Regions from separate parts of the Dietzia sp. oral taxon 368 genome, predicted to be linked through region 2. Evidence: predicted binding sites of a transcription regulator. Region 2 holds the regulator's gene; each other region holds the start of a gene.
What was found. The regulator LexA, encoded in region 2, represses DNA repair genes until DNA is damaged. The targets are predictions, from matches to a motif close to CGAACANNTGTTCG.

Region 1: a site for LexA is predicted at 2,540-2,553, ahead of C3V38_RS00435 (HNH endonuclease signature motif containing protein). Genes of this name have one in related genera too.
Region 3: a site for LexA is predicted at 1,697-1,710, ahead of C3V38_RS04035 (HNH endonuclease signature motif containing protein). Genes of this name have one in related genera too.

The regions. Positions count from the first base shown of each region.
Region 1 is NZ_CP027238.1:77,675-81,779, forward strand. It holds gene C3V38_RS00420 (MOSC domain-containing protein) at 1-274, opposite strand, end outside; gene C3V38_RS00425 (isoprenyl transferase) at 271-1,035, opposite strand; gene C3V38_RS00430 (3-deoxy-7-phosphoheptulonate synthase) at 1,118-2,191, opposite strand; gene C3V38_RS00435 (HNH endonuclease signature motif containing protein) at 2,586-4,105, shown strand, end outside.
Region 2 is NZ_CP027238.1:3,126,505-3,130,609, forward strand. It holds gene hrpA (ATP-dependent RNA helicase HrpA) at 1-389, shown strand, start outside; gene nrdR (transcriptional regulator NrdR) at 445-900, opposite strand; gene C3V38_RS14610 (hypothetical protein) at 1,012-1,458, opposite strand; gene lexA (transcriptional repressor LexA) at 1,687-2,355, shown strand; gene hflX (GTPase HflX) at 2,427-3,878, opposite strand; gene dapF (diaminopimelate epimerase) at 3,893-4,105, opposite strand, start outside.
Region 3 is NZ_CP027238.1:841,309-845,413, reverse strand. It holds gene C3V38_RS04040 (NYN domain-containing protein) at 1-10, shown strand, start outside; gene C3V38_RS04035 (HNH endonuclease signature motif containing protein) at 24-1,643, opposite strand; gene C3V38_RS04030 (SRPBCC domain-containing protein) at 1,801-2,295, opposite strand; gene C3V38_RS04025 (alpha/beta hydrolase family protein) at 2,330-3,544, opposite strand; gene C3V38_RS04020 (PspA/IM30 family protein) at 3,583-4,105, opposite strand, start outside.

The sequences.
Region 1 (4,105 bases), 350 kb from region 2:
CGGGCGGGATCGGGCCGCCGAACTCGGGTTCCCACTGCTCGACGTCGGAGTCGGAGAGCAGGTAGACGGCCTTCCACACGCCGCCGTGGTGCTCGCGGTCGGCCTGGACGTCACCGTGGAGGCCGTACTCGCGGACCCGGACCGGGCCCTCGACGGGACGCTTGTCGATCGCCGTCACGCCGACCCGGCCGGGCACGGCCAGCAGCTGGTCGACCACGCACACGGCACGGACGGTGAACGCCCCGGGCACGGAGGATCCCGCCGGGGTGCTCACTGCCCGAACCTGCGGTTGCGGGCGCTGTACTCGCGGAGTGCGCGCAGGAAGTCCACGCGGCGGAACGCGGGCCAGTAGGCCTCGGTGAACCAGATCTCCGAGTACGCGCTCTGCCACAGCAGGAAACCCGAGAGCCGCTGCTCCCCGGACGTGCGGATCACGAGGTCGGGGTCGGGCTGCCCGGACGTGTAGAGATGCTCGCCGATGCCCTCGACCGTGATCCCCTCGACGAGGTCCGCCCCGGTCCGCCCCTCGTCGATCAGCTGCTCCACGAGCTCACGGGCCGCGTCGGCGATCTCCTGCCGCCCGCCGTAACCCACCGCGACGTTGACCTTGACGCCCGGCCGGCCGGTGCTCACCTGTTCGGCGTGACGCAGGCGGTCGGCCAGCCACTCCGGCAGGAGCTCCAGCCGCCCGACGATGCGGACCTCCCAGTTGCGCTCCGGCCTGGTGATCTCGTCCACGACGTCGGCGATGATCTGCAGCAGTTCGCCGAGCTCGTCGGCGTCGCGGCCGAGGTTCTCGGTGGACAGGAGATAGATGGTGGCGACGTCGATGCCGAGCTCGTCACACCAGCCCAGCATCTCGGCGATCTTCACCGCGCCGGCCCGGTGGCCGTGCGCGACGTCGGTGAACCCGGCCTCCTTGGCCCACCGGCGGTTGCCGTCGCACATCACGGCGACGTGCCGCGGCAGCCTCTTGCCCTCGAGCGACGACCGCAGTCGGGACTCGTAGAACTTGTACAGGGGGGAGGTGGCCACGCGGGAAAGAGTACCGCGCGGCACCGCCTCCTCTGTGTTGCCCCTGACCCGCTGCGCGCTCGGCTCCGTCGGCCGGCGGGAGTCAGTCCCGGCGGCCGGCGCGCACCGCCGCGGCGAGGGCACGCAGCCCGTCGGCGGTGGTGTCCCATCCCATGCAGGCGTCGGTGACGGACTGCCCGTAGACCAGTTCCTCGGCCCCGACGGACTGGGCGCCGGGCTCGATGAAGCTCTCGATCATCAGCCCGGAGATGCCCTGCTCTCCCCCGCCGATGCGCTCGGCCAGCTCGGCCACGACCTCGGCCTGGCGCTCGTGCGACTTGCCCGAGTTGGCGTGGCTGGCGTCGACCATCACGAGACCCGGCAGCCCGACCTTGCCCACGGCCGCGACCGCGGCTGCGACGGACTCGGCGTCGTGGTTCGGCCCGCGGGTGCCGCCGCGCAGGATCACGTGACAGTCCGTGTTACCCGCCGTCTCCACGACCGCCGCGCGGCCGTCGGCGTCGGTGCCGAAGAAAACGTGCCCCGCCGCCGAGGACCGGCAACCGTCCACCGCGACCTGCACCTCTCCGTCGGTGCCGTTCTTGAAGCCGACCGGCATGGACAGGCCCGACACGAGCTGGCGGTGCACCTGGCTCTCCGTGGTGCGGGCGCCGATCGCACCCCAGGAGACGGCGTCGGCGATGTACTGCGGGCTGGTCGGCTCGAGGAACTCGGTGCCGACGGGAAGTCCGAGGTCGAGCACGTCCAGCAGCAGCCTGCGGGCGGTGCGCAGGCCGCGCGGGATGTCGTAGCTCCCGTCGAGCGCGGGGTCGTTGATGAGGCCCTTCCAGCCGACCGTCGTGCGCGGCTTCTCGAAGTACACGCGCATGACGATGAGCAGGTCCTCGGACGTCTCCGCGGCGAGCTCGGCCAGCCGTCCGGCGTAGTCCAGCGCGGCCCCGGTGTCGTGGACCGAGCAGGGACCCACCACGACGAGCAGTCGGTCATCGCGGCCGGCCAGCACGTCGGCGATCTCGGACCGGCTCCGCTCGACCAGCGCCTCGCGGGCCTCTCCCAGCGGGAGCTCGCCGAGGATCTCGGTCGGGGTCGGCAGCGGTGAGTACGACAGGACGCGCCTGTCGGCGGTCTGGGTGGGGTTCTCGGCGGTGATGGTCACGGCGGTCGCTCCTGACGATTCGGTGGTGGCGGGCCGGGTGCCGTGATCCTCTTCGGTGCCCATGTCGCACCCGGATCCGCCGCTGTTGAAAGGCGGAAGGCGGCGACCATGGTGGTCACCGCCTCTGGGCTCCGGGTGTCGACGATCCGTCTAGCGGACGCGTGCGCTCGCGGCGCGGGCTCCACCCGGAGCCCACATAAAGCGCCAATATGCGCGAGCGATCGACATACGGCCCACCGTAGCAGAACCCGATCAGCTGTGGCCATTCACCCCCTCGAGATCACCACCCGCTCATCCTCCCTCTCCGCCAATCGAACCCTTGTGCTATGAGCGACACGCCGGTAGAATCGATCACAGGTTCGATAAGGGTGCGACGCGGGCGGGGGGTGACCGGGTGGATACGACGACGACGAGGGCGTTCGGTCTCGGCGCGCTGCGCGCGGTGGACGAGCCGCTGGAGTCGTTGGACGCCTCGGCGCTGAGCGAGGTGGCGCGGTCGGTGACGCTGGCGCAGAACCTGGCCGGGGCCACCCGGCTGCACGCCGCGTACCTGCTGGTGGAGAGTTTCAAGGCGCTGGACGAGGCCGCCCACGGCGAGCCCGGCACCGATACCCGTCCCGCGCACGCCCGCCTGGACCCGGCCGACCGGGCCCGCCACCACCTGGCCGCGGCGATGGCCCTGACCGGATGGCACGCCCGCCACCTGGTCACCGCCGGCGTGCAGATCCACACCCGCCTGCCCCGTCTGCGCGAGGCCGTCGAGCGGGGGCTGCTGCCCGAGCAGTTGGCCATCGACGCCGCCTGCCGCCTGGCCGGCATTCCCGACGACATCATCAGTGGTGTCGAATCCGATGTCGTGGCCCGGCTGACCCGCGACCTGGCCGGCGGTCACCGGCCCAGCCGCACCGCCCTGGACACCACCGTCGACGCCTCCCGCGAGCGCCACGACCCCCAAGGCGCCGGCGATGCCGTCGACGCGGCCGCCGACCAGCGCACCGTGCGGTTCCGGCCCGAACGCGACGGCATGACCAGCATGTGGGCCCACCTGCCCTCCGGCGACGCCGAGAAACTGCGCCGCCGCATCGACGCGGCCGCCCGCGCCGCCGCCGACACCGGCCACCCGCGCACCCGTAACCAACTGCGCGCCGACGCCCTGGTCGCTCTCGGCGACCCCAACACCACCGACATCGCCGACCCCCTGCCCGACCAGCCCGCCGACACCGCCGGCAGCGCCGACGCCGGCGCGGCAGACCCTGCCGCAGGCGCCTCGGCCGCTGCCGACGACGCGGGTCGTGCGCCGATGGGGGCCTCGTGGGGCACCGATCAGCCGATCCGGATCTCGGTGATCAACAGCATCGCCCAGGGCCTGCCCAACCGCGTGGAGTTCGTCACCGGCGCCTACGCCAGCTTCGACTGGCTCTGCGAGGAACTACTCTCCGGCGGCGACGCCAAGGTCCGGTTCGAACTGCTGGACCCGCAACCGGGCACCGAGGACACCCCCGAGGCGGCGCTGAAGTACCGCATCAGCCCCGCCCTGGCCGAACGCATCCGCCTGCGCGACGGCACCTGCCGCCACCCGGGGTGCACGGTCGATGCCCACGACTGTGAGATCGACCATGTCATCGCCTTCGACCACCAACGCCCCGAGCTGGGCGGGCCCACCGCCGAATGGAACCTGGTGTGCCTGTGCCGAAAACACCACCGGGAGAAAACCTTCGGCCACTGCGCCTACCGACCAGGACCGCTCGGCGAGCTGACCATCATCACCGAAACCGGACACGAACACCACACCAGACCCCACGGCCCCCTGGCCCACGCCCGCGACCGCATCCTCGACCACCGCTGGCACCAACACCTCGACCGACTCATCGCCGACGACGGCCACCTCACCAACCCACCCGGGGTCGAACGCCG
Region 2 (4,105 bases):
TCCCGGCGGAGATCGCCGAAGCGGTGTCCCCGTCACTCGAATTCCTCGTGGGCAAGGGGTTCCTGGCGCGTCATCCGGTCGATGTCCTGCCACACCTGGAGCGCCATGTGAAGGCGGTCGGCGTCCGGCTCGACATGGCGGAGACGACTCCCGATCGGCACCGGCAGCTGACGGCGAGGTTGGCCCGGTCGGAGGAGACGGTGGAGGAGGCGTGCGCGGCCCTGCGCCGGCGACCGGGTGGCGCGCGCGCGTCACGCGAGCTGCGGTGGCTGCTGGCCGAGTACAGGGTGGGGCTGTTCGCGCAGTCCCTGGGTACGGCCCGCCCGGTTTCGGCCGAGCGGATCGAGAAGGCGGTGGCGTCGGCGCTCGCGCCCCGGGCCCGGCGCTGACCGCTCGCGTCGGCGGCTCGGGGCGGGCGCCGGCCGCCGCGGTGACTGAGCGGACTCAGCGGCTCGTGCGGCGGTCTTTCAGTGCGATGATCTCTCGTTCGAAGTCGTCGGCCGAACTGAACTGCTTGTAAACGGAGGCGAAGCGGAGGTAGGCGACTTCGTCGAGGTCCTGGAGGGGTCCGAGGATCGCGAGCCCGATCTCGTGTGCGGGCACCTCGGAGGCGCCACGTGCGCGGACGGCGTCCTCGACCTGCTGGGCGAGACGCCGTAGGGCGTCCTCGTCGACGGAGCGGCCCTGGCAGGCCCGGCGGACTCCGCGGACCACCTTATCGCGGCTGAAAGCCTCGGTGACGCCGTTGCGTTTGAGGACTGTCAGCAGAGGCGTCTCGAGCGTGGTGAAGCGGTGCCCGCATTCGGGGCACTCTCGGCGGCGCCGGATCGCCTGCCCCTCGTCGACCGACCGTGAATCGATCACCCGGGAGTCCTCGTTGTGGCATGTAGGGCAGTACATTCCCGTGTGGCCCTTCGTCGACCGGACTGCGCGCCTCCCGGGTCGTGGCCCACGGGACGCGGGGACGATTGACCACCGTCCCCGGCTCATTCTAGGAGGCCCGGGTGCCTGTCACGCGTAGGCGGGCCCGCCGAGGAACGCCACGGCCAGGAGCATGATCACCCCGAAGACGATGCCGCAGGCCAGAAGTGCCCACGCGGGCACGTCGTCGACGACACAGGCCGGGGCCGGTGCCTCGATGCGGCAGGCGCGCACTTGATCGGCCGACACCGGACGGGTCCTGTCGGCCAGCCTCGGGGTGGGCATCCGCGAGGCCGTCGGCGCCAGGGCGGGGCGGCGGTCTGCGGGCGCGCCACGGCGGGGCGCGGCGGCGTCGTGCCGACCCACCGGCCGTGCGCCGGGCCGGGTCACGCCGCGTCCGCGAGTCCGCGGATCCGCGGCCGGGTTGGCGTTGACGCCGTGATCCACGCGGTGCATCGAAGCGCGGTGCTCCGCCGGGCAGATCTCCGTCCACCGCACCGTGGAGTCGGTGTGCGAGTGCAGCTCCAGAACGGTCATGTCCACTCCCTGCTCGATACGATGTGCGAAAGGCGTTCGCACATCCGTATGGATTGCTCAGTACATCTGTTCGAATTTGAACACGTCTAGAGTTGTATCACGCGACTCCGACACGATCACCATTCCGCGGTGAAATTCTTCGAACGTGTGTGTGGCGATCCCCGTTCCGGGGTTATAGGGTGTACACAGATGACGACGTCGAACATCCATTCGCCGAAGGGACCCGCCATGCCGAAGCCCGACTTCGACTCACTGACAGACCGCCAGAAGAGTGTGTTGCTGCACATCCACGACACGGTCAAGGAGCGCGGCTACCCCCCGAGCATCCGCGAGATCGGTGACGCCGTGGGACTGCAGTCGACATCGTCGGTCGCCCATCAGTTACGAACTCTGGAGAAGAAGGGCTTCCTGACCCGGGACCCGCACAAGCCGCGCGCGGTCGACGTGCACGGTGTCCCGGGGCAGAAGACCCGCGGTCGCCGGTCCCCGACCAGCGAGGTCCGTCGCCCTAGCGGGGCGGTCGAGCCCGTCTATGTCCCGGTCCTCGGTCGGATCGCGGCGGGTGGACCCATCCTCGCCGAGCAGGCCGTGGAGGAGGTCTTCCCCCTCCCGTCCGACCTCGTCGGGTCCGGAGATCTGTTCATGCTCCGGGTCGTCGGTGAGTCGATGATCGACGCGGCGATCTGCGACGGCGACTACGTCGTGGTGCGGCGGCAGAACGTCGCGGACAACGGCGAGATCGTCGCCGCGATGATCGACGGCGAGGCGACCGTGAAAACGTTCCGCAAGGACTCCTCCGGGGTCTGGTTGCTGCCCCACAACCCGTCCTTCAGTCCCATCCCGGGCGAGCACGCCACGATCCTCGGCAAGGTCGTGACGGTGTTCCGAAAGCTCTGAGCCGCGCTCGATGACGAGAACGCCGCCTGTCCCACGATCGGATCAGGCGGCGTTCTCGTCGTTCCAGCGGGTCAGGCGGCTCCGTTGCGCGTGCCACCATCCGTGACGAACTCGCCGAGCTCACCGGCCACCGAAGCGGGCAGCCGCACCACCATCCGCGTCCCGCGGTCGGTGTGCTCCTCCTCGACCACCGCGCCCTCGGTGTGGACCCGTGCGACCACGTCACCTCGGGTATACGGGACCTCGAGAGTCACCTCCCTGTCCCCGGACGCCACGATCTGCACGATTCGTTCGAGCAGCTCGTCGAGGCCCTGCCCGGTGGCCGCGGAGACGAAGACCGCGTCCGGCAACGCGTGGTGCAGCTCCGTGAGCACAACCGGGTCGGCCGCGTCGATCTTGTTGATAACCAGCAGCTCCCGCGGGCGTTCGGCGTTCTGCTCCTCGACCACCTCGTTGATCACCTTGCGAACCGCATCGATCTGGCGGAGCGGGAACGCGTCGGACCCGTCGACCACGTGCAGCAACAGTTCGGAATCGACGACCTCCTCAAGCGTCGACCGGAACGCCTCGACCAACTGCGTGGGCAGGTGTCGGACGAAGCCGACCGTGTCGGTGAACACGACCGACCGTCCGTCGGGGAGGTCGGCGCGGCGGGTGGTGGGATCGAGAGTGGCGAACAGTGCGTTCTGTACGAGGACGCCGGCGCCGGTGATCCTGTTCAGTAGACTCGACTTTCCGGCGTTGGTGTAGCCTGCGATCGCGATGGACGGAACCGGCGTGGCTCTCCTGCGGTAGCGCTTGGTGTCGCGGGACTGCTTCATCCCCTTGATCTCGCGACGTAGCCGCGCCATCCGCTCGCGGATCCGGCGCCTGTCCGTCTCGATCTTGGTCTCACCGGGGCCTCGCAGGCCGACACCGCCGTTACTGCCGGCCCGTCCACCCGCCTGCCGGGAGAGCGACTCGCCCCACCCGCGGAGGCGGGGGAGCATGTACTCCATCTGGGCGAGGGTCACCTGGGCCTTACCCTCGCGGCTTGTCGCATGCTGGGCGAAGATGTCGAGGATCAACGCCGTCCGGTCGATGACCTTGACGTTGACCGCCTTCTCCAGAGCCAGGAGCTGGCCCGGGGTGAGCTCGCCATCGCAGATCACGGTGTCGGCGCCCGTCGCGGCGATGACGTCCTTGAGGACGCTCACCTTCCCGGAACCGATGAACGTCGCCGCATCCGGCTTGTCGCGTCGTTGGATCAGGGCGTCGCAGACCTCCGCGCCCGCCGTCTCGGCTAGCTGGGCGAGTTCCGCCATCGCGGCATCGGCCTGGGCTGCGGACCCCTCGGTCCACACGCCCACGAGTACGACCCGCTCCAGGCGGAGCTGACGGTACTCGGCGTCGTTGACGTCCTGGAGTTCGGTGGACAGACCCGCCACCCGGCGCAGAAAGGATCTCTCCTCGAGCTGCAGTTCGCCGATAGATGGATCGAGGTCTCGTGTCGGCCGGTCAGCGGCCGTGTGATCGATAGTCATTCTCCGGCATCATCTCACATCGGAGCCGTCCGTGTCCCCTGTGCGGGCGTGTGATATGCACCGCCGTGGAACCGGCCGGCGGCGACGAGAGCGGACGGGCCGGTGAGGGCGGAACCGCTCTCGGTCAGGGTCACCCCGACCTCGCCGCCGGGCACCGACACGACGACGTCTCCCGTACCGCGACCGGCATCGGCGAGGGCCGCCACCGCCGTCGCGACGATCCCGGT
Region 3 (4,105 bases), 1.1 Mb from region 2:
GCACCGCTGACGGCCTGCGTCGTCTAGAAGGGCGGTAGGTCGGTGTCGGTGGTGGGGTTGTTGGTTGTGGGTGGGGGTGTGGTGGTGTTGGCGGCGCGTTCGGCGGCGAGGCGTCGGGCGCGGCGGAGCCAGTGGGTGGCTTGTGGGCGGGGGTCGAGCCAGGGCCGGCGGGGTGGGGCGTGGTCGGTGTGGTCCGGGTTCGGGTCTGGGTCGGGGTCGCGTTGGCGCCAGCGGGCCAGGGGGCCGGTGGGGTGGGTGGTCAGGGTGTGGCCGGTGTCGGTGGTGACGGTCAGGGTGGCGTCGGGGTCGAGGTGGTAGTGCCAGCCGTGGAAGGTTTTGAAGCGGTGGTGTTGGCGGCACATGCTGGCGAGGTTGGCTTCGATGGTCAGGCCGCCGCTGTCGGGGTCGGTGTGGTTGAAGGGGCGGCAGTGGTCGATGTCGCAGTCCTGGGCGGGTACGGAGCATCCGGGGTGGCGGCAGGTGCCGTCGCGTAGGCGGATGCGGTGGGCCAGTTCGGCGCTGATGCGGTAGCGGCGGGCTGCGGTGGGGGAATCGGCGGTGCCGGGTTGGGTGTGGGGCACGGTGATGGTGGCGCCGACGCTGCGGGCCAGTAGTTCGATGAGGGCTTCGATGGTGGCGGGGCCGCCGCGGGGGAGGTAGACCTCGGGTTCGCCGTCGGGGCCCAGGGGTGCGAGGACGGTGATGGTGGGGCGGACCTGGGTGGCCAGGGGTCGGGCCCCGGCCCGTGCGCCGGTCTGCGCGGCGTCTCCGCGGGTGTGGTCGCCGGGCTGGCCGCCGGTCTGGTCGTCTGGGTCGGTGGGGTCGAGGAAGGCGGCGACGAGGGCGTCGGCGCGCAGTTCGTCGATGCTGCGGACGTACTCGGCGTCGACGGTGTCGCCGCCGGCGCGGGCGGCCTGGAGGCGGGCCTTTTTGTCGCGGGTGGCTTGCTCGGTGGCGGCGCGGTGCAGGACCTCGTAGAGGGTGGAGGCCTCGGTGGCGGTGAGGTGGGCGGTGAGGTCGGCCATGCCGTCGGTGCCGCGGCGTAGGCGGATGTGGCGTTCGCGGGTGGCGGCGGCGCGGCGGGCGCGGACGCCGGCGGGGTCGTGGTCGGTGATGATGCGATCGAGGGTGCCCAGGATGGCGTCGCGGCCGGGGCGGGTGCCGGCGGCGATGGCGGCCATAAGCCAGTCGATGATCTCGCGCTGGATGGGGCCGCGGTGGGCGGAGTCCACGGTGCGCATGTGGCGGGCGAGCAGGTCGGCGGTGTCCTCGTCGAGGCGGCCGGTTTCCATGGCCTCGACCAGGGTGGGGAAGCGGGTGATCAGGGTGCGGGCCCGGGTGAGCAGGGTGCGGGCGCGGTTGTTGTGCACGCCGTAGGCGGCGACGATCTCGGCGCAGGCGATGTGGAAGGGGTCGATGACGGCGTGCTCGGGCCGCAGGTCGATCTCGGGGTCGTAGCCGGCGGCCAGGTCGCGCCGTTCCTGCTCGTCCTCGCACACGGTGTAAAGGTGGTAGCAGGCGCGCAGGCGGGCGGCGGCGGCGATGTTCTCGGCGTACAGGGCCTGCACGGCGGCGGCGCCGGCCGCGGCGATGGCGGGACAGTTGACGGAGCCGTCTGGGTGCGGCTGTGGTGCTCGCTTCATCGGTGACCGCCCCTTCGTGCGTGGGTGTGATCGCCGCCCGACCGGACGACTATCGCTCGTGTGTTCGATCAAGTGAACACTAGCAACCCACTACGACACGATGGGGTCCCAACTCGTCTGATCGCGGCGAGGGGCGACGGAGACGTTCGGACCGAGGCTAGCCGCCGAGAAGCGCCCGGTAGTGCGCGGCTAGGCCGGGGTGGTAGTCGGGGCTGAAGCTGAGCGCCTCCGGATCCCGGCCCGCCTCGGCCTCCACCAACCGGTCCAGATAGAAATCCCACCCCGGACCGATGTCCGACGCGGACCGGGCGTCTGCGATCTCCTGTTCCAGGGAGACGATGACCTCGTCGTCGTCGCCCTCGATCCTCACGGTGACCACCCACCCGTCCGGACCGAGTCTCAGGACGAGGAGCTCGGGCGCCTCGCGCCGCACGATCCCCACCGGGACGACGGGCGCGCCCGCCTCGGCGGACATGGTCATCTCGATGGTGCCGCTCGTCTGATCGCCCAACCACGGTCCGATCCACGGCGCGGTGCGGGCCGGATCGGTGACCGCCGCCCACGCCTCCTCGACGGACAGCGGCAGCCGGCGAGGGAACACGACCGCCCCGGTGGGGGAGAGGTATCCGGAGGCCTTCGGGGTGGTGGGCATGGCGACTCCTCGCGGCGGTGGGGCGCCGCGGCGGTCAGCGCAGCGCCGGCATCAGCGTATCGCGCATCGGGGCCACGAAACGGCCGAAGTTGTCCCAGTTGTGCAGGCCGGTGGGCAGGTAGTCGATCCGCGCGTCGATGCCGAGCTCGTCGAGCCGCCGGTCCATCTCCACGGTGCAGGCGTGCGTGGCGATCTCCAGGCCGGCCCCCTGGGTGAAGCGCAGCAGGTCGCGGCCGTTGCGGTCCCACTCGGAGGCGTCGGGCATACCGGTGGCGGTGGCGAAGTACAGGGCCTTGCCCTCGAGCTTGTCGGCGTTGAGGAGGCCGTCGTTGGCGAGGTAGTCGGGGTCGGTGCGCGGGCCCCACATGTTGGCGATGTTGCCGCCGCGGGTCTCGGCGACGATCTTGGCGAGGATGAACCCGAGGTCGTCGCGCGCGGTGTAGCAGCCGGCGATCGCACCCACGGCCTGGTACAGGTCGGGGCGACGCTCGGCGATGGTCACGGCACTGGCCGCGCCCATCGAGAGTCCGGCCATGCCGCGCTTGCCGTTGAAGGGGATGTCCCCGGCCTCGAGCAGCGGTGGCAGTTCCTCGGTGAGGAAGGTCTGCCACTTGTTGCGGCTGAGGACCGGGTCGTCCCGCTGCCAGTCGGCGTGGAGCGAGCCGTCGGCGCGGGCGGGCATGACGAGCGTGACGTGCTCGCCTGCGAAGACCCGGTCGACGCCGCCCGGCAGGAGCCACCCGCTGGGTGAGGGCGAGTCCACGCCGTCGAGTAGGTAGAGCATGGGAGCAGGCGCAGTGGAGGCCGGACGCCAGATCTCCACCGGCAGCACGCGGTTCATCGACTCGGAGGCGACCCACCAACGCTCGAATCGGGGGTCGCCGCCGGCGACCAGCTGGTCACCGATGTCGACCCGGCGCACCTCGGATTCGGTGACGGTCTCGGCCTCCATCCCGATCGGAGGGGTGGCGGAGGTGTTCTGTGAGCCCGTGCCCAGCGGTGGGAGGGTTCCCGACCCCACCAGCGAATCCGTGCCGGTGGAGCCCGTGGAGCCGACGGTCGCCGAGCCGGCGGCCGCGCTGGACGGGTCGACGCTGCCTCCCGCCGAGCCCATCACCGACCCGATATCCGGACCCGCGGACCCGGGCAGTGACTGCGCACCGGCCGGGGCCACGGCCCCGGCGATCAGGGTCGCGGCCAGTGCGGGCACGAGGAGGGGCAGGGCGAGCGGCGAGCGATGTCGGGGCACCGCTCAACGATAGACGGCGGGCCCCGGCCCCGGAAGGTTCACTCTCTGGTGTCGCGGGGCAGGGTGGGGCCCGACAGGTCCTCGGGGCCGGGCTGGTCGGTGGCCTCGTCGGGGTCGCGCGGGGCCGCGGGGTCCGCCTGGTCGGGCGCCCCCGCCGGCTCGGCCCGGTCCGCCTGGCCGGCCTGCCCGTCGGCCTGACCACCTTGCGCGCCGGCCTGGCCGCCCTGCCCGCCGGCCGCGCCGCCGTCGGTCAGCTGGCGATCCGCGCCGGCGTCGGACCCGGAAGACAGGCCCATCGAGGCGCGGATCTGCTCGAGCTTGGACCGGCCCTCGGACTCGCGCGTGAAGGCGGCGGCGTCGAGCTGAGCGGTCGATGTTGCGCCGGTCGCCTCGGCGAGCTCCTGCTTGCCCAGTGCGGTGGTGTAGCGGCCCTCGATCTTGGCGCGGATCTCGTCGAAGGTCGGGGAGTTGCCGCCGCCGGCGCCCTGCAGGGAGGTCATGGACTCGGTGGTCCGGTGCTGCATCTCGGCCTGGGTGGCCTGCAGCAGCAGCTGGTCCTCC